2 regions of the Variovorax sp. YR634 genome follow, and region 2 is predicted to be linked to the other one. Evidence: predicted binding sites of a transcription regulator. Region 2 holds the regulator's gene; the other holds the start of a gene.
The links. Region 2 encodes HrcA, which represses chaperone genes, less so after heat shock. Its sites were predicted from a motif close to TTAGCACTCNNNNNNNNNGAGTGCTAA; they were not measured.
Positions count from the first base shown of each region.

Region 1 (10,081 bases), on a different contig from region 2:
ATGCCGCCGTCCACGGGCAGCACGATGCCGGTCGTGAAGCTGGCGTCGCTCAGGTAGAGAACCGCGTCGACGATTTCCTGCACCGTGCCGATGCGGCCTGCCGGCTGCAGCGTGTTGAGGAAGCCATGCATTTCCTTCGTGTACATCGGCGTGTCCACGATGCCCGGCGCCACCGCCGTCACCTGGATGTTGTGCGGCGCCAGTTCCAGCGCCAGCGCCTTCGTCGCCTGGTTGATGCCGCCCTTGATCAGCAGCGGCAGCACGGCCGGCACGGCCTGGTTGGGCTGCGAGGCAAGGCTTGCCGTGATGCTGATGATGTGGCCCGCCTTGCGCTCGACCATGTGGCGGACTGCCGCCTGCGACGGATAGACGAAACCCTTCAGGTTGGTGCTCACCAGGGCTTCCAGCTCGTCCGGCGTGTACTGGATGAACTGCTTGGCGTTGAAGAATCCGGCGTTGTTGACGAGCACGTCCACGTGCCCGAAGCGCTCGATGGCACGCCGCACCAGCAGATCGCCGACGACGGGGTCGGCGACGTCGCCGGCAACGCCCAGGAAGTTGTCGGGCGAACCGAGCGACACGGATGCCTGTTGCAGGCGTTCGGCGCTGCGGGCGTTGCCGACGACGTTGTCGCCGCGCTGCAGGTACGCGCCGGCCAGGGCCAGGCCGATGCCGCTCGAGGCGCCGGTGATCACGATCGTCTTGGGTTGGGTCTTCATGATGGTTTCCTTTCGGGTGGTCAAAGCGGAGGCAGTTGGTTCAGGTTCATGGAGGCTCTCGCCTCTGGGATCAACTGTATTGACGACCTTCAAGTTGATAAAGATGATCGAAGCATTTTTAGTCTTTACTCCATGTAATCAATCATGAATCGCCAGTTCGACGACCTGCTGCTGGGAAGCCTGGAGCTTTTCTGTCTTGCAGCCGAGCAAGAGGGGTTCACCGCCGCAGCCGCCGTTGCGGGCGTGACGCCCGCCGCCGTAAGCAGGACGGTGGGCAGGCTGGAAGAACGCCTCGGCGTGCGCCTCTTCCTGCGCACGACACGGCAGATACGGCTGAGCGAGGCGGGCCAGGCCTATTACGAGCAATGCCGCCAGGCGCTCAACCAGTTGGTGGAGGCCGAACGCCAGGTCAGCGGCCAGCAGATCACGCCAAGCGGCCTGCTGCGGATCAGCGTTCCCACCACCTACGGGCACTACCGGCTGCTGCCGCTGCTGCCGGAGTTCAGGGCGCGCTACCCGGACATCCGGGTCGAGGTTCACGTCAGCAACCGCAACATCGACTTCGCCGCGGAGGGGTACGACCTTGCCGTGCGTGTGCGCGCGCCAGCCGACTCGACCCTGGTTGCTCGCCATCTCGAGGACGCCGAACTCGTGCTCGTCGCAGCCCCGGACTACCTGCGCCGGCACGGGGAACCCCGGACCCTGGACGACCTGCAGACCCACGAATGCATCCAGTTCGAGCTGCCCAGCAGCGGCCGCACCATCCCCTGGCTGTGCCGTCAGGACGGCCAGGACGTCGAAATGCTCACCTCCGGCGGCTACGCCTGTTCGGACGACGTCCTGGCCGGGGTTACGCTGGCCCGGCATGGCGCGGGCATCTTCCAGGCCTATCGCTTCGTGGTCGAGGAAGACTTGCGCCAGGGACGACTGGTCGAAGTGCTCAAGCCCTTCGGCGGCCGGTCCCGGCCCTACAACCTGCTGTATCCCAAGTTGCGGTTCGCGCCGCTGCGCGTGCGCACCTTCGTGGACTTCCTGATGGGCCACCGGGCGGATGCGGCGGGCGTGTCTGGCGGCGGCTTGGCGGGCCGGGCGTGAGATCCGTTACGCACCGGCGGCAGCCCCTGTCACTTGAAAGCCCACCGATTGCCCTTATGATTAGCACTCGCTGCTGATGAGTGCTAACAGCCCTCGCTTCCAGTCGATGGGCTGCCGGCCTCCGGTCCGGCACCCGACCCCAAAACCCGTTTCTTATCCATACATCCAGGAGATGCAATGAAACTTCGTCCTTTGGCCGATCGCGTGATCGTCAAGCGTGTTGACAGCGAAACCAAGACCGCCTCCGGCATCGTCATCCCCGACGCAGCCGCTGAAAAGCCCGATCAGGGTGAAGTCCTGGCCGTGGGCCCGGGCAAGCGCAACGACAAGGGCGAACTGGCCGCACTGACCGTCAAGGTCGGCGACCGCGTCCTGTTCGGCAAGTACAGCGGCCAGACCGTCAAGGTCGGCGGTGACGAATTGCTCGTCATGAAGGAAGACGACCTGTTCGCGGTCGTCGAGAAGTAATTCAAACATCCCATTCGGAGTAAACAAACATGGCAGCAAAAGACGTAGTCTTCGGCGGTGAAGCCCGCGCACGCATGGTCGAGGGTGTCAACATCCTGGCCAACGCAGTCAAGGTGACCCTGGGCCCCAAGGGCCGCAACGTGGTGCTCGAGCGCTCGTTCGGCGCCCCCACCGTCACCAAGGACGGTGTGTCGGTCGCCAAGGAAATCGAACTCAAGGACAAGCTGCAGAACATGGGCGCCCAGCTCGTGAAGGAAGTGGCTTCCAAGACTTCGGACAACGCCGGTGACGGCACCACCACCGCGACCGTGCTGGCACAAGCCATCGTTCGCGAAGGTTTCAAGCTGGTGGCTGCCGGCATGAACCCGATGGACCTGAAGCGCGGCATCGACAAGGCTGTCACGGCCCTGGTCGCCGAGCTGAAGAAGGCTTCCAAGCCCACCACCACATCGAAGGAAATCGCTCAAGTCGGCTCGATCTCGGCCAACAGCGACGAAACCATCGGCAAGCTCATCGCTGACGCGATGGACAAGGTCGGCAAGGAAGGCGTGATCACCGTGGAAGACGGCAAGTCGCTGGACAGCGAACTCGACGTCGTCGAAGGCATGCAGTTCGACCGCGGCTACCTGTCGCCCTACTTCATCAACAACCCCGAGAAGCAATCGGCGCTGCTCGACAACCCCTTCGTGCTGCTGTTCGACAAGAAGATCAGCAACATCCGTGACCTGCTCCCCACGCTGGAACAAGTCGCCAAGGCTGGCCGTCCGCTGCTGATCATTGCCGAAGAAGTCGAAGGCGAAGCCCTGGCTACGCTGGTCGTGAACACGATCCGCGGCATCCTGAAGGTCGTGGCTGTCAAGGCTCCTGGCTTCGGCGACCGCCGCAAGGCCATGCTGGAAGACATCGCCATCCTGACGGGCGGCAAGGTCATCGCTGAAGAAGTGGGCCTGACGCTCGAAAAGGTGACGCTGGCCGACCTGGGCCAAGCCAAGCGCATCGAAGTGGGCAAGGAAAACACGATCATCATCGACGGCGCCGGTGCCGCTGGCGACATCGAAGCCCGCGTGAAGCAAGTGCGCGTGCAGATCGAAGAAGCCACGAGCGACTACGACCGTGAAAAGCTGCAAGAGCGCGTGGCCAAGCTGGCCGGCGGCGTTGCAGTGATCAAGGTTGGCGCTGCCACCGAAGTCGAAATGAAGGAAAAGAAGGCTCGCGTCGAAGACGCCCTGCACGCTACCCGCGCTGCAGTGGAAGAAGGCGTCGTGGCTGGCGGCGGCGTGGCTCTGCTGCGTGCCAAGCAAGCCGTGGGCGAGTCGGTCAAGGGCGACAACGCCGACCAGGAAGCCGGCATCAAGCTGGTGCTCAAGGCCATCGAAGCTCCCCTGCGCGAAATCGTGAACAACGCCGGCGGCGAAGCCTCGGTGGTGGTGAACGCTGTGTTGGCCGGCAAGGGCAACTACGGCTTCAACGCTGCGAACGACACGTACGGCGACATGCTCGAACTGGGCATCCTGGACCCGACGAAGGTCACCCGCACCGCACTGCAGAACGCCGCTTCGGTGTCCTCGCTGCTGCTGACGACCGAAGCCATGGTCGCTGACGCGCCCAAGGACGAGTCTGGCGCCGGCGGCGGCATGCCCGACATGGGCGGCATGGGCGGAATGGGCGGCATGGGCATGTAATGCCCGGCTGAGCACTGCTCACCAAAAGAAGAAGGGCCGCGAAAGCGGCCCTTTTTTATTGCCTGTGTCAGCTACTGGAACTGGTCTCGCAGCGCCGCATAGAGCACCTGAAAGCGTGTGTGGCGCGCGCTATGCACAGCGGCTCCTTCGGTCGACGGAATCAACTGCTGCTGCACCGGCGGCAGCTTGCACACTTCGGCCACCGCGCCTCCATCGGCCAGCCACGCCAGCCGCGCTGCCCCCAACGCCCCGCCCGTCTCGCTGCCCGCATAGAGCGTCAGCGGCACCTGGAAGATGTCGGCCAGCAACTGGCCCCACCACACGCTGCGTGCACCACCGCCCACCAGCGCCACTTCGCGCAGCGGCATGTCGGCCGGCAGCCGCAGGGTGTCGAAGCCATCGCGCAGCCCGAAGCTCACGCCCTCGACCACGGCGTAGGCGATTTCCGCCGGACCGTGTGCATGCGTCAGCCCGAACAGCACGCCCTGCGCATTGGGGTTGTTGTGCGGCGAGCGTTCGCCCGAGAGATACGGCAGGAACAGCGGGCAGCGCTCGCGCTGCGCCAGCGAGATGGACGCCGCCGCTTCGAGCAGCGCGGCTTCATCGGCGAACCGGAAGGTCTTTGCCGCCCAGCTCACCGCGCTCGCGGCCGAGAGCATCACCGACATCTGGTGCCAGCGCTTCGGCAACGCATGGCAGAAGGCGTGCATCGCCTGCGCGGGGTTCGGCAAGAAGCGGTCGGTGGACACGAACACCACACCCGATGTGCCGAGCGACACAAAACCCTGCCCCGGCTCGACCAGCCCCATGCCGACCGCGCTGGCCGCGTTATCGCCAGCACCGCCGGCAATCAGCACCGCACCGCCGCCACCCACGCCCCAGCGCGCCGCAAGCTCGGGCTTGAGCTGCGCCGACACCTCGCTGCCCTCGACCAGGCGCGGCATGTGCGCACGCGTGAGCCCGGTGGCAGCGAGCAATTCATCGGACCAGTCGCGCGCACCCACGTCGAGCCACAGCGTGCCGGCCGCGTCCGACATCTCGCTGACCGCCTCGCCGCTGAGCATGAAGCGCAGCCAGTCCTTCGGCAGCAGCACGCGCGCAACGCGGCTGAAAACTTCGGGCTCGTGCTCACGCACCCACAGCAGCTTGGGCGCAGTGAATCCTGGCATCGCCAGGTTGCCCGCGATCTCGCCGAGCCGCGGTACGGCACGCGCAAGCGCTTCGCACTGCGCGCCACTGCGCCCGTCGTTCCAGAGAATCGCGGGGCGCAGCACCTGGCCCGCTTCGTCGAGCAGCGTGGCGCCGTGCATCTGGCCCGACAGGCCGATCGCACGCACCGCCGCAAGCTCTTCGGGATGCGACTTGCCGAGCGCGCGCATCACCTCTTCGAGCGCATGCCACCACTGCTGCGGCGCCTGCTCCGACCACAACGGTTGCGGCCGTTCGACCGTGAGCGGTGCGCGGGCCACGCCCACGATGCGGTGGTCGTCGGCGAGCAAAAGCGCCTTGAGCTCGGACGTGCCGAGGTCGAGTCCCAGATACAAGATGAGCCCCCTGGTTTTCTGCTGCGTGCTCAGGAAGAGACGCCGCTGCCGAAGCGCGTGTCGGCCTGCCGGCGGAATTCGCTCGGCGTCATGCCCTTGATTTCAAGGAAGCGCCGGTTGAAGTTCGCCACGTTGTTGAAGCCCACCTGGTAGCAGATGTCGGTCACGTAGTGATCGGTCTGCATCAGCAGGTGGCAGGCGCTGTTGATGCGCACGCGGTTGACGAAATCGGTAAAGCTGTTGCCGGTGGAGCGCCTGAAGAAGCGGCTGAAGCGGCTCTCGCTCATGCCCAGCTCGGCCGCCACGTCCGACATCGAGATCGGGTCGGCCATGTTGTTGGTGATGCGGTTGACGATGCCGTTGATCTGGTCGACCTGCGCGTCGCCGTCTGCGCCCTGTGCGCCCTGCATCTGCACGCTCGACAGCAGCCGGTAGTCGGTGCATTGCGCCAGGTCGGCCATGAAGTCGAGGAACAGGCTCAGGCGCCGCACGCCGCGCGCGGCCTTGATGCTGTCCCAGTGCGCCTGCGCGTTCTCCGACATGCCGAAGAATTCGATGCCGTGGCGCGCCCGCTCCAGCAGGTGCATTACCTCGCGCAGCTCGGGAATCTGGGATGCCGCGTGCTCGATGGGCTCGTGTCGGAACTGGATCACCCGGTCGCGTCCCGCGGCGCCGCCTTCGGGCACGTCGAGCGAGATCCAGTTGTGCGGCAGCCGCGGCCCGCACAGCACCAGGTGCCCGGGCTGGAACGGCCCGATCCAGTCGCCGATGAAGGCCTTGCCCGATGTCTCGGTGATCAGGTGCAGCTCGTAGTCTTCATGGAAGTGCCATCGCACCAGCGGGCTCGGAAAGCCGTGCGCGAGGCAGCGCACCAGGCCGGTTTCTTCGGGGGTCTCGTAACCCAGCGAGGGGGAACGCGTGAAGTCGCGCTCCAGCTCGGGCTGGCGCTGACGGGGAATCGAACGCTTTCGGGTGGACGTCGTCATGATGGCAGCCCGGCTCAGGGCCGGGAAGCAGCAGCAACAGCGGTATTTTGTGCCTTCGCCAGGGCGGCGTGAACCGCCTCCAGCGTCGGTGGATCGGCACCCTCGCGGGTGCAGTTGAGGGCGGCGGCGGTGGCGGCGAAGCTCATCACTTCGCGCCATGCGTCGTCGCCCAGCTCGCCGAGCTGCGCCGGCCGCTCCACGCCATGCGCGAGCAGCGACACGGACAACCCGGCCGTGAAGGTGTCTCCCGCGCCGATGGTGTCGACCACCGTGACGCGCGGCGCGGCCACGGTCAACGGCTCGTGCCCCGTGCGCCAGAGCGTTGCGCCGTCGCCGCCGCGCGTGACGATCACGGCGCGCGCGCCGGCCTTCAGGCACTCGGCGGCCAGCGCATCGACCTGCTGGCCGGGCGCGAGCAGCGCAGCGTCTTCGTCGCTGAGCTTGACCAGGTCGGCCATGGCGAACCAGCCGGTGACGCGCGCGCGGTACGCCGCCATGTCCGTGATCAGGCTGGGCCGTACGTTGGGGTCGAACACGATCACGCAACGCTCCCTGTTCGCTGCGACGAGGTCGGTGATGCGCGTGGCGGCCGGGTCCTGCAGCAGCGAGATCGAGCCGAAGTGCAGAAAGCGGCATTCCGCCGGCAACTGCGGCAGCGGCTCGGGCGCCCAGGTGGCGTCGGCACTGCCGCGTGTATAGAAGGCGTAGCGGTTGGTCTGCGGCGTGCGCTCGACAAAGGCCAGCGTCGAGGGTGCGTTGCTTCGCAGAATGAAGCTGGTGTCCACGCCGTTACGTTGCAGGAAGCCCATCAGCCGTTCGCCAAAGAGGTCGGTCGACAACTGCGTGAGAAAACCGGTCGGCTGCCCGAGCCGCGCGCAGGCCACCGCGGTGTTGAGCGGCGAGCCGCCCTCGTGCCCGAGGAAAGCCAGGGTGCCCGCCTCGCTGGCGGTGAAATCGATGAGGGCTTCGCCCGTGAGTGCAATGCGCATGGTGTCTGGATTCTGGATCACGGCAAGGCGCGCGCGTCGGCCAGGAAGCCGCGTTCGGCGGCCAGCGTGGCGGGATGGTCGAGCAGTTCGGCAAAAAGGCGCGGCGGGATGGTGATGGCCCCCACGCCGAGCCCCAGCAATGAAAGATAAGCCTCGCGCGAGCGGATGCTGGCCACCAGCAGCCGCGTGCCCGACGAGGGCCGCCGCGCGACCAGCGACTGCATCTGCCCGATCAGCGCCAGGCCGTTGATGCCGGAGTCATCGAGCCGCCCGAGGTATGGCGCTGCGTAGGCCGCACCCAGTTGCGCCGCGAAGTGCGCCTGCTCGGGCGCATACACGGCAGTGAAGGTGACGGACACGCCCTGCGCGATGAGCCGCGCGCCGGCGTCGAGGCCCTGGCGCGTGGCGGGAATCTTGATGACCAGTTGGCTGCTGTCGAATTGCGGGAGCAGTGCTTGTGCGTCTTCGAGCATGGCGTCGACTTCGCCCGAATACACCTGCGCCTGTACTTGGCGTGCGCCTAGTTCGATGCAGCGCTTGAGCAGGCCCGGCACTTCGGTGCGGCCGATGCCTGCGCGCTGCAGCAGCGTGGGGTTCGTTGTCACACCGTGCACTACGGGGTGCGGCAGGCAGGCCTGCAGCTCTGTCAGGTCGGCGCTGTCGAGGTACAGGTGGAAGTCTTCGCTCATCTCAGCTCATCACGTTACCGCCATCGACATTCAAAGTCTGCGCCGTGATGTAGCGCGCCTCGTCGCTGGCAAGAAATACCGCCGCCCCCGCGATGTCGCCCGGCACGCCCATGCGCCCGAGAGGCACCGCCAGCCCGACCTGCCGCTTCTTCTCTCCGGGCGGCAGCCCTTCGGCCTTGGCGAACAGGCTGTCGACATGGTCCCACATCGGCGTATCGACCACACCGGGCGCAATGCCATTGACGCGGATGCCGTGTGGCGCCATGGCCAGCGCAGCGCTCTGCGTGTAGCTGATGACGGCCGCCTTGGTCGCGCAGTAGTGAGACACCAGCGCCTCGCCGCGGCGCCCTGCCTGCGATGCCATGTTGATGACCGATGCACCCTGCGTGCCGGCTTCGACCATGTGGCGCAGCACGGCCTGCATCACGAAGAACATACCCTTCACGTTGACCGCGAAGAGCCTGTCGAATGACGCTTCATCGCTGTCGAGCAGCGGCGCCAGGTCGAACACCGCTGCGTTGTTGAACAGCGTGTGGATCGGCCCGAAGGCCACCTGCGCCTCGGCCAGCATGTGCGCAATGGCCTGCGTATCGGTGACGTCGGCCGCAATGTAGGCGAGCTTATCGGGGTGCTCTTGCTGCAGCGTGCGCACGGCTTCCGGCGCGGCGGTGGCGCGGTCGATCACGGTGCAGCGTGCGCCTTCGGCGATGCAGGCCTGCGCCACGGCCAAGCCGATGCCGCCGCCCGCGCCGGTCAGCAGCACATGCCGGTTCTGCAGGCGCCCGCTCGTCATGGTCGGCTTTCCGCAGCGACGAAGCGCGCGACGCGTTCGGCGGCCCGGCGCACGGCATCGATCAGCCGGGCGTCGGCGGCGATGTTTCCCCACAGGCCCGCGTCCGAGCACAGCGCAGCGACCGGGTCGGCCGCATCGCAGATCGCGTGAGCCACGGCCTCGTCCATGCCCTGGTCCTGATAGGCGTAGGGCAGCGCGCCCTTGTGCCAGCACTGCAGGAACGCGAGAAACAGCGCCGGCAGCATCGCCACGCTGTCGACGGGCTGGCCCGCCGCCAGGCGCTCGCGCACGGTCGGTGCGATGAAGCCCGGGATCTTCGAGAAGCCGTCCGCCGCCACGCGCTGGTTGGTGTCGCGGATGGCGGGGTTGCCGAAGCGGTCGAGCACCACGTCGCGGTACGCCGCAAGGTCGATAGGGCTCGGGCTCAGGCAGGGGATGACGTCGTCGGTGACGTAGTCGAACGCCATCTTGCGAATGGCCGCGTTGTGCGTGCCTTCGTGGATGAAGTTCAGCCCCACCAGCGTGCCCGCCCAGGCGATGCAACTGTGCGTGGCGTTGAGGATGCGGATCTTGGCCTCTTCGTAAGGCTGCACCGATTCGACCAGCTCCACGCCCACGCGGCCCCAATCAGGGCGCCCGGCCGCGAAGTTGTCTTCGATGACCCACTGGATGAAGCTCTCGCCGGTAACGGCTGCCGCATCGTCGCGGCCCGTGGCGGCCTTCACACGTGCGCGCAGTTCGGGCGGCGGGCGCGGGGTGATGCGGTCGACCATCGCGTTCGGGCAGCGCGTGTTCGCGTTGACCCATGCCAGCAGAACGGCATCGCCCGCCAGTTCGATGAACTCCAGCAGCCCGGCGCGGAAGCGGTCGCCGTTGTGGCGCAGGTTGTCGCAGTTCAGCAGCGTGACCGCGCCGGCATTGGCGGCCTTGCGCGCGCGCAGGATCGCGCAGACGGCGCCGTAGATGGTCACTCCGTCGCCGCCGGACTCGCCACGGCGCGCGCGTTCGACATCGGTCGCCAGGTCGCCGAATGACAGGTCGAGCTTGCCCTTGTCGTCGAGGTAGTAGCCCGCCTCGGTCACGGTGAACGACACGATGCGTGTTGACGGCGCCGCA
Region 1 covers NZ_FNOL01000001.1:170,145-180,225, reverse strand. Annotated here, with positions in the region: gene BLV60_RS00800 (SDR family NAD(P)-dependent oxidoreductase) at 1-719, opposite strand, end outside; gene BLV60_RS00795 (LysR family transcriptional regulator) at 864-1,814, shown strand; gene BLV60_RS00790 (co-chaperone GroES) at 1,992-2,282, shown strand; gene groL (chaperonin GroEL) at 2,312-3,964, shown strand; gene xylB (xylulokinase) at 4,036-5,508, opposite strand; gene BLV60_RS00775 (AraC family transcriptional regulator) at 5,538-6,494, opposite strand; gene BLV60_RS00770 (carbohydrate kinase family protein) at 6,509-7,483, opposite strand; gene BLV60_RS00765 (transaldolase family protein) at 7,501-8,172, opposite strand; gene BLV60_RS00760 (L-iditol 2-dehydrogenase) at 8,174-8,965, opposite strand; gene dalD (D-arabinitol 4-dehydrogenase) at 8,962-10,081, opposite strand, start outside.
Region 1: a site for HrcA is predicted at 1,875-1,901, ahead of BLV60_RS00790 (co-chaperone GroES). Genes of this name have one in related genera too.

Region 2 (10,081 bases):
CCAGCTGAATGCCGAGCAGGGCTTCACCCTGCAGGCGCCGGCCGAGCCCGACCTGACGGGCTTCGAGCAGGAGCTGGGACAGATCGAACGCAGCCACATCCACTACCTGGGCGTGGGCAACCTGCTGAAGCTCGCGCAGGCCGATTTCTGCGACAAGCTGGTTCGCGCGCTGGCCAGCCGGCTGCGGCTCGTCAACGAAGCAGCCATGACCGAGGTCGAGCGCTGGAGCAAGGGCGCGAGCGCGCAGATCGACGCGCAGCTCAAGGAGCGCCGCCGCAACTTCAGCAAGCGCATCGAGGCGATCGAGCGCATCCAGAGCGCGGCGGGCAATCTCGACGAACGGCTGATCGAACTGGCCGCGCAGGAGAGCAATCTCGCCGAGCTTCATGTGCAGCTGCGCGAGTTCACTTCGCTGATCGCGCAGCACGGAAAGCCGCAGGTCGCGGCGACTGTCGGCGAGCTGCGTGCGGCCTGAAGCTTCCGCCTCCACGGCGGTTGCTGGCTTGCAATTGCCCCCGGATTTCGCAGCGCAGATCGTGAGCTGGCAGCGCAGCCACGGGCGCAGCCAGTTGCCTTGGCAGAACACCCGCGACCCGTACCGCGTGTGGCTGTCGGAGGTGATGCTCCAGCAGACGCAGGTGACGACGGTGCTCGGCTACTTCGCGCGCTTTCTCGAACGCTTTCCCGATGTCAAGGCGCTGGCCGCCGGCACCGAGGACGAGGTCTTCGGGCTCTGGAGCGGGCTGGGCTACTACAGCCGCGCGCGCAACATGCATCGCTGCGCGCAGGAAGTCGTCGCGCGCTTCGGCGGCGAGTTTCCGCGCACCGCCGCCGAACTCGTCACCTTGCCCGGCATCGGCCGCTCGACCTCCGCGGCCATTGCCGCCTTCTGCTTCGGCGAGCGCGTGGCGATCCTCGACGGCAACGTGAAGCGCGTGCTGACGCGCGTGCTTGGCTTTGCGGGCGACATGTCTTCGGCGGCGCAGGAGCGTGCGCTGTGGGACCTGGCAACGCAATTGCTGCCGCCGGCAGAGCAGAAGGAAGCCATCGCGAGCTACACGCAAGGCGTGATGGACCTGGGCGCCACGGTGTGCCTTCCGCGCAAGCCGAGCTGCATGATCTGCCCGGTCCACAAGACCTGCGCGGCCCTGCGGGAAGGCGCGCCGGAGCGCTACCCCGTCAAGACCCGCAAGCTCAAGCGCAGTGCACAGTCGCTCTGGGTGCTGCTGGCGCGCGATGCGCAAGGCCGCGTGTGGCTGGAGAAGCGGCCGTCGAAGGGCATCTGGGCCGGGCTCTATTGCCTGCCCGTGTTCGACAGCCGTGAAGATCTTCTGGCTGCACTGCCGACGGCCGCGCGACGCGGCGTGCAGGACCTGCCGGCCTTCGTGCATGTGTTGACCCACAAGGACCTGCATCTGCATCCGGTGCAGCTTCAGGGCGGCCAGCCGCAAGGCGATGGCGCGCGCTGGGTCGAGGCCGAGGAGTGGGGCCGGTTGGGCCTGCCGGCGCCGATGCGCAAGCTGCTGGAAGGCAGCGAGGCTTAGTCAGCCGATCTTTAGTCGGCGGATCAGTCAGGCCGCGTCGAGTTCGCGGTGCCGCTTGAGCGCACCCCAGCGCGCACCGAACGACCGCGCCAGCTGCTCGACCAGGAACACCGAGCGGTGTTGCCCGCCCGTGCACCCGATGGCCACCGTCACATAGCTGCGATGGTCGCGCGCCAGTGCGTCGAGCCAATGCGTGAGGAACTGTTCGATGTCGTTGTACATGCGCGCTACGTCGTCGTGCTCGCGCAGCCATTCGATCACCGGCTCGTCGCGGCCCGTGAGCGGGCGCAGCGCGGGCACGTAGTGCGGGTTGGGCAGCATGCGCACGTCGAACACGTAGTCCGCGTCAAGCGGCACGCCGCGCTTGAAGGCGAACGATTCGAACACCAGCGTCAGCGCGCTTTGCGGTGCCGAGATCAGCGACTTGATGTAGCTCTGCAGCTGCGCCGGCCGGATCAGGCTGGTGTCGATCACGTCGGCGCCGTCGCGCAGGTCGGCCAGCAACTCGCGTTCGAGCTCGATGGCCTGCATCAGCACGCGGTGCTGTTCGGGCACGTCGGTACGGCCTTCCTGGCGCGAGAGCGGGTGGCGGCGGCGGGTTTCCGAATAGCGGCGCAGCAGGGCATCGGTGGTCGCGTCGAGGAACAGCGAACGCAGCGAGATCTCGCCGTCGCGCCGCAGCGCTTCGAGCTGCTGTGGAACGATTGGTAGCGAGACGCCGCTGCGCACGTCCATGGCAATGGCCACGCGCGGCGTCTGCTGTTCGTGCTGCAAGGCGATGAAGGACGTCAGCAGTTCGGGCGGCAGGTTGTCGACGCAGTAGTAGCCAGCGTCTTCCAGTGCATGCAGGGCCACCGACTTGCCGGAGCCCGACATACCCGTGATGAGCACGAGGTCGAGGTTCATGGCGCGGTCACCGAGGTCTTGTGGCCGAGCATTTCGCGTGCGTGCGCGAGCGAAGTCTGCGAGACCTTCTCGCCGCCCAGCATGCGGGCGATTTCCTTGGCGCGATTGTCGTCGTCGAGGCGCGACACGCCGCTCTCGGTGCGCGGGCCGTCCTTGCCGGCTGCTGCCGTCTGGCGCTTGGCAACAACGAGGTGATGGTCGGCGCAGGCGGCCACCTGGGGCAGGTGGGTCACGGCGAGAACCTGGCGGTCGCGGCCGAGCTGCTTCATGAGGCGGCCGACGGTCTCGGCGACCGCACCGCCGACACCGGCATCGACCTCGTCGAAGATCAGCGTCTGCGCCGCGCCGAGCTGGCTGGTGGTGACGGCGATGGCCAGCGCAATGCGCGATAGTTCGCCGCCCGAAGCCACCTTGCCGATGGCGCGCGGCGTGCTGCCGGTGTGGCCGGCCACGAGAAAGGCCACGTCTTCGAGGCCGGCACGGCTGGGCTGCGCCAGCGGCTGCAGTTCGACCTCGAAGCGCCCGCCCTGCATGCCGAGACCCTGCATCGCATCGGTGACGGCCTGGGCGAGGCGCGGCGCAGCCTGCTTGCGGACCTTGCTGAGCGCCCTGGCTTCTTTCATGTAGGCCTGCTGTGCGTTTTGCTCGGCGCGTTCAAGGCCTTCGAGATCGCTTTGCGCGTCGAGCGCCTGCAGCTCAGCCTGCCAACCGGCCAGCAGCGCCGGCAGTTCGGCGGGCGGGCGCTTGTAGCGGCGCGCGAGCGACATCCACAGGCCCATGCGCTCGTCCAGCTCGGCCAGGGTTTGCGGATCGGTGTCGGCATCGCGCAGGTAGCCGTGCAGCGTGTGGGCAGCGTCGGAGGCCTGGGCCACGCATGAGGCGAGCACTTCGCCCAGCGCGCGGAACTCGGGCTCGATGTGCTCGCAGTTCTGCAGCAGCGTGAGCGCGCGCGTAAGCGCGGGGAGGGCGCCGTTGTCGTCGTCTTCCAGTGCCTGGCTGGCACCCTGGGCCGCGTCGATCAGGGCCTGCGCGTTGGAGATGCGCGAGTGGTTGGTCGACAGCTCTTCCCACTCGTCGACGCCCGGTGCGAGCTTGGCGACTTCGGAGATCTGCCATTGCAGTCGCTCGCGCTCGCGCTGCAGCGAGTCTTGCGCCGAGCGCGCGTGTTCGAGTGCGGAAAGTGCCTGCCGCCAGCTTTGCCACGCGGCGTCGAGCGTATCGGTGCGCACACCTGCGTAGGCGTCGAGCAGGCCGCGCACTGCCTCAGGCCGCGTCAGGCTTTGCCAGGCGTGCTGGCCGTGGATGTCGAGCAGGCGGTCGCCGAGCTCGCGCAACTGCGTGGCCGTGGCTGGGCTGCCGTTGATCCAGCCGCGGCTGCGGCCCTGCAGGTCGACGGTGCGGCGCAGCAGCAGCGCGTCGCCGGCTTCGAAGCCGCCTTCGTCGAGCCAGGTGTCCAGGGCGGGGTCGGCGTCGAATTCGGCACTCACGTCGAGCCGTTCGGCCCCTTCGCGCACCGCGCCAGCGTCGGCGCGGTTGCCCAGCGCCAGTTGCAGCGCGTCGATCAGGATGGATTTGCCCGCGCCGGTTTCGCCGGTCAATACCGTGAAGCCGCCGGACAGGTCGAGTTCGAGTGATCGCACGATCACGAAGTCGCGCAGTGCGATGCGTCGCAGCGCCATTTCAGGAGCCCCCTTCGTTCCAGTGAAGTTTCTTGCGCAAGGTGTCGAAATAGCTCCAGCCGCGCGGGTGCAAAAAGCGCACGCGGAAATCGGAGCGGCGCACCACCACGCGGTCGCCGATTGCGAGCGAGGCCAGCGACTGCATGTCGAAATTGGCGCTGGCATCGCGCCCGCCCACCAGCTCGATCACGATCTCGTCGGCGTCGGGCAGCAGCACGGGGCGGTTCGACAGCGTGTGCGGTGCGATCGGCACCAGCACCCAGCCTGGCACGGCCGGATGCAGCAGCGGCCCACCGGCCGACAGCGCGTAGGCGGTCGAACCCGTGGGCGTGGCGATGATCAGGCCGTCGGCGCGCTGGTTGGCCACGAAATGGCGGCCCACCGATACGCGCAACTCGACCATGCCGGAGGTGGCGCCGCGATTGACGACCACGTCGTTCATGGCGAGCGCGTCAAACACCGAGGCGCCATCGCGCACGACCTGCGCATGCATCAGGCTGCGGTGGTCTTCCTCGTACTCGCCGGCCAGCATCGGGATCAGCGTGGCCTGGTAGTTGTCGAGCGGGATGTCGGTGATGAAGCCGAGCCGGCCGCGGTTGATGCCGATCAGCGGGATGCCATAGCTGGCGAGCTGCCGGCCGATGCCGAGCATGGTGCCGTCGCCGCCGACCACCAGGCCGAGGTCGCAGCGCTGGCCGATTTCCTCGACGCTCAGGGCTTCGTAGCGTGGATGGGCAGGGGCGCCGTCATCGTCTTCCTCGCAGGTCGAGCGCTCGACGAACACCGTGCAGCCTTGCGATTCGAGGAAGGCGCCAATGCCTTCCATGACGCCGTCGCGCGAGTCCGCCTGCGCCCGGGCGCCGGAAGCCTGGTATTTGCCGATCAGGGCGACGTGACGAAAGCGAGAGGTCATATCTCACAAATTACAACACTAAAATCTTGCAATGCTGGACGACCGTGCCAAGTTGCTGCTCAAGACGCTCGTCGAGCGCTACATCGCCGACGGGCAACCCGTCGGCTCGCGCACGCTGTCGCGTTCCTCGGGGCTCGATCTGTCGCCGGCGACCATCCGCAACGTCATGTCCGACCTCGAGGCGCTGGGGCTGATTGCCAGCCCGCACACCTCGGCCGGCCGCATTCCGACGCACCGTGGCTACCGCCTCTTCGTCGACACCATGCTGACCGCGCAGCGCGAACAGATGAGCACGCCGAGCCTCGCGCCCGACCAGCCGCAGAAAGTGATCGCCAATGCAGCGCATCTGCTGTCGAACCTGTCGCAGTTCGTTGGCGTGGTGATGGCGCCGCGGCGCGCTTCGGTGTTCAAGCAGATCGAGTTCCTGAAGCTCTCCGACCGGCGCCTGCTGGTGATCATCGTCTCGCCCGACGGGGACGTGCAGAACAGGGTGATCTTTCCGGAGGCCGACTATTCGCAGTCGCAGCTGGTCGAAGCCTCGAACTACATCAACGCGCACTATGCGGGGCTGACTATCGAGCAGGTGCGTGATCGTCTCCAGTCCGAGGTCGAAAAGCTGCGTGGCGAGATCGCTGCGCTGATGCAGGCCGCGGTGCAGGTCAGTTCCGAAGTGCTGAACGAGGCGCAGGAAGACGACGTCGTGATCTCCGGTGAGCGCAACCTGCTGGCGGTGAGCGATTTTTCCAGCGACATGGGGCAGTTGCGCCGTGCCTTCGAACTCTTCGAGCAGAAGGCCCAGTTGATGCGCCTACTCGACGTGTCGAGCAAGGCCGAAGGCGTGCGCATCTTCATCGGCGGCGAAAGCCAGGTGGTGCCCTTCGAGGAGCTCTCCATCGTCAGCGCCAACTACGAGGTTGACGGACAGGTCGTGGGTACGCTGGGCGTGATCGGGCCGACGCGCATGCCCTACGAACGCATGATCCAGATCGTCGACATCACATCGCGCCTGGTGAGCAATGCGCTGAGCCATCGCAAGTAGGCGCCGCAGCGCGAATAGAATCGTGCCGCGTGGGCCGTTAGCTCAGTTGGTTAGAGCAGCGGACTCATAATCCGTTGGTCGATGGTTCAAGCCCATCACGGCCTACCACCGCTTCTTGTTTTGCCCGTTTTCGGAACGAGCCTCAGAACAGGCTATAATCGAAGGCTCAGCGGCTGTAGCTCAGTTGGATAGAGTACTTGGCTACGAACCAAGGGGTCGTGGGTTCAATTCCTGCCAGCCGCACCATCTCCAGAAATGCCCGGAAGATTCATCTTCCGGGCATTTTTCTTTTGTGCCTTCGCGTGGATTCGGCCGGGCAAATGCAAAAAGGGTCGAAGAAAGCGGGCTATAATTGCAAGCTGTGCGGCTGTAGCTCAGTTGGATAGAGTACTTGGCTACGAACCAAGGGGTCGTGGGTTCAATTCCTGCCAGCCGCACCATTACAAGAAAAGCTCGCAACGAAAGTTGCGGGCTTTTTTCATTTGGAGGATTCTGCTTTGAGCAAGGCATTCACCAAGGAAACAGACTCTGACGGGGATGACGACGGCGCTGATGGCGCTTTGCCTCCGTTGCCCGCAGGCAGCAAGAACTACATCACCCCCGAAGGCTACGCGCGCCTGCGCGACGAACTGTTGCAGCTGATGGACGAGGAGCGGCCGAAGATCGTCGAAACCGTGCATTGGGCGGCCAAGAACGGTGACCGCTCCGAGAATGGCGACTACCTCTACGGCAAGAAGCGCCTGCGCGAGATTGATCGCCGCATCCGTTTTCTCACCAAGCGCCTCGAAATCGCGGAGGTCACCGATCCTTCGGTGCACCACGGTCGCGATCAGATCTTCTTCGGTGCCACCGTTCGCTATGCCGACGAGATGGGTGACGAGCGCAGCGTCACGATCCTCGGCATCGACGAAGCGGAGAGTGCGAAGTCGCAGGTCAGCTGGATTTCGCCGATTGCGCGGGCGCTGCTCAAGTCGCGCGAGGGCGACGTGGTGAAGCTCGTCACGCCGGGCGGGGCGCACGAGGTCGAGATTCTGTCCGTGAGCTATCCGGCGCCGCGCCCAGCCGCGGCGTAACGGCGCCTCAGGGGGCGGGAACCGTCCTCGACGCGGTCAGCACCGACGCGGTACGTCGGGCGGCGCGCAACACGGCATCCAGATGCGCGCGGTCGCGCACGGCGATCACGAAGCGCAGGTCGGTCGAATCCTGCGGGGTCTCGTCGGCCATTTCCACATGTGTGATGTCTGCTTCCGCATCGGCCAGCGTGGCTGCGACCCGCGCCAGCACGCCCTTGTCGTTGCGCACGGTGATGACCACGCCGGTCTCGAAGGCTCGTGTGGGTTCATCTGCCCATTCGACGGCGAAGAAGCGCTCGCTGTCTTTATGGCGCAGCCGCTGGCCGACACCGCAGTCTTCCGTGTGTACCACCAGACCTTCGCCATGGCCGAGGTAGCCGACGATCTGGTCGCCCGGAATCGGCCTGCAGCACAGCGCAAAGCGCACCGACGAGTTTTCGCTTCCATCCAGCGTGACCGCCCCCTGCGACACGGTCTCGTGCGAGATGAAGCGCTCGCGGCTCAGCAGTAGTGCGTCAGGTCGTTCGCCCAGCTCGGAGAGCATTGCCACCAGCCGCTTCGCGACGATGCTGGCAATGCGCTTGCCCAGGCCAATGTCGGTCAGCAGTTCGGAGCGGGTGCGGTTGCCGGTGAAGCGCAGCAGCTTTTCCCACAGCGCCTGGTGTTCCTCGTCTTCCTCGGGCAGCTTGCTCAGGCCTTCGGCGCGCAGCGCCTGCGCGAGCAGCTTTTCGCCCAGGCCTTCGGACTCAGCGTGCGCCAGGGTCTTCAGATAGTGGCGGATCTTGGAGCGCGCCCGGCCGGTTCGCACGAAGCCCAGCCAGGCCGGGTTGGGTGTCGACACCGGCGCTGTGATCACCTCGACCACGTCGCCGTTCTTGAGCTCGGTGCGCAGCGGCACCTGGTCGCCATTGATGCGCGCGGCCGAGGTGTGGTCGCCGATGTTGCTGTGGATGGCGTAGGCAAAGTCGACCACCGTGGCGCCTCGGGGCAGCGCCATGATCTGGCTCTTGGGCGTGAACACATACACCGCATCCGGAAACAGGTCGACCTTGACGTGGTCCCAGAACTCGGCGGCGTCGCGTGTTTCGTCCTGAATGTCGAGCAGCGACTGCAGCCACTTGGTGCCCAGCCGGTCGTTGCTGGCCGCGTTTGGTTCAGCGGCCTTGTACAGCCAGTGTGCAGCCACGCCTGACTCGGCCACCACGTGCATCGCCTCGGTCCGAAGCTGGAACTCGACGCTCACGCCGGCCGGGCCGACGAGCGTGGTGTGCAGCGACTGGTAGCCGTTGAGCTTGGCGATCGCGATGTGGTCCTTGAACTTGCCCGGCAGGGGCTTGTACATCTGGTGCAGGATGCCCAGGCCGGTGTAGCAGGCGATCACGTTCGGCACGATCAGGCGGAAGCCGTAGATGTCGGTCACCTGGGCGAAGCTCAGGTGCTTTTCTTCCATCTTGCGATAGATCGAATAGAGCGTTTTCTCGCGCCCCGCGATGCGCAGCGTCATGTTCGCTGCGGCAAAGGCGGTTTCGACCTCGCGCTGCACCTTCTGGATCAGGTCGCGGCGTCGGCCCCGCGCCTTGGCCACGGCCTTCGACAGCGTGGCATAGCGCCACGGTTTCAGATGCCGGAACGACAGCTCCTGCAGCTCGCGGTAGGTCTGGTTCAGCCCGAGGCGATGCGCGATGGGCGCGTAGATCTCCAGCGTTTCGCGCGAGATGCGACCCCACTTCTCGCGCGGCGCATCGGCCAGCGTGCGCATGTTGTGCGTGCGGTCCGCCAGCTTGACCAGGATCACGCGCACGTCGCGCGCCATGGCCAGCAGCATCTTGCGGAACGACTCGGCCTGGTTTTCTTCGCGGGTGTTGAACTGCAGCTTGTCGAGCTTGGTCAGCCCGTCGACCAGTTCGGCCACCGGGGCGCCAAAGCGCTCGATGAGTTCGGGCTTGGTGACGCCGCAGTCTTCGATGGCGTCGTGGAGCAGGGCCGCCATCAGCGCCTGAGCATCGAGCTTCCACTCGGCGCATTGCGCCGCCACGGCGATGGGGTGGGTGATGTACGGCTCGCCGCTGTTGCGCAGCTGTCCGAGGTGGGCCTCGTCGGCGAAGCGGTAGGCTCGGCGGACCAGCTCGGTGTCTTCGGGGCTCAGGTAGTCAAGGCGCGCGGTCAGTGCGGCAAAGCTTGCGGCGGCCGCGTTCAGCGCAGCCGGACTCGGCTTCGGCGTGCCCTTGGGGGCATGGGACTGAGATTTGGCTACCGCGCTCATGGCTACCACTTTAGCGTGACCGCTGTATGGACGCGTTCAGGCATAAAAAAAGCACCGCTTTGCGGTGCCTTTTCGTTGCAGGGCTGCGTCAGATCAGCCCGGCACCTTCTTGAGCATTTCGAGGCCGATCTTGCCTTCGGCGATTTCGCGCAGGGCGGTCACGGCGGGCTTGTTCTTGCTCTCGATCTTGGGGGCATGGCCCTGGCTCAGCATGCGCGCACGGTACGTGGCGGCCAGGACGAGCTGGAAACGGTTCGGAATATTGACGAGACAGTCTTCGACGGTGATGCGGGCCATGATGAGAATCTTTCTGTCTGTGAGCGGATGAACTCGGATGTCAGGGGATGTTCAGTGCGGCGAATGTGTCGGCACGTGCACGGCGCTGTGCGGAATACCGGAGCCGCTGAGCGTGGACGATCGCCTTGAGATCGAAAAGCGCGCGCTCAAATAACTCGTTGATTATAACGAAGTCGAATTCCCCCGCCCTGGCCATCTCTTCGGCGGCGTTCTTCAGGCGCAATTCGATGACCGAGGCGCTGTCTTCGCCGCGCCGTTCGAGGCGGGAGCGCAGTTCTTCCCAGCTGGGCGGCAGGATGAAGATCATGACCGCGTTGGCAAAGGTCTTGCGGATCTGCAGCGCGCCCTGGAAGTCGATTTCGAGGAT
Region 2 covers NZ_FNOL01000035.1:29,872-39,952, reverse strand. Annotated here, with positions in the region: gene BLV60_RS32525 (dynamin family protein) at 1-475, shown strand, start outside; gene mutY (A/G-specific adenine glycosylase) at 510-1,544, shown strand; gene rapZ (RNase adapter RapZ) at 1,572-2,450, opposite strand; gene recN (DNA repair protein RecN) at 2,447-4,129, opposite strand; gene BLV60_RS32505 (NAD kinase) at 4,131-5,042, opposite strand; gene hrcA (heat-inducible transcriptional repressor HrcA) at 5,074-6,081, shown strand; tRNA gene BLV60_RS32495 (tRNA-Ile) at 6,113-6,189, shown strand; tRNA gene BLV60_RS32490 (tRNA-Arg) at 6,251-6,327, shown strand; tRNA gene BLV60_RS32485 (tRNA-Arg) at 6,445-6,521, shown strand; gene greB (transcription elongation factor GreB) at 6,579-7,154, shown strand; gene BLV60_RS32475 (RelA/SpoT family protein) at 7,162-9,417, opposite strand; gene rpoZ (DNA-directed RNA polymerase subunit omega) at 9,511-9,714, opposite strand; gene gmk (guanylate kinase) at 9,755-10,081, opposite strand, start outside.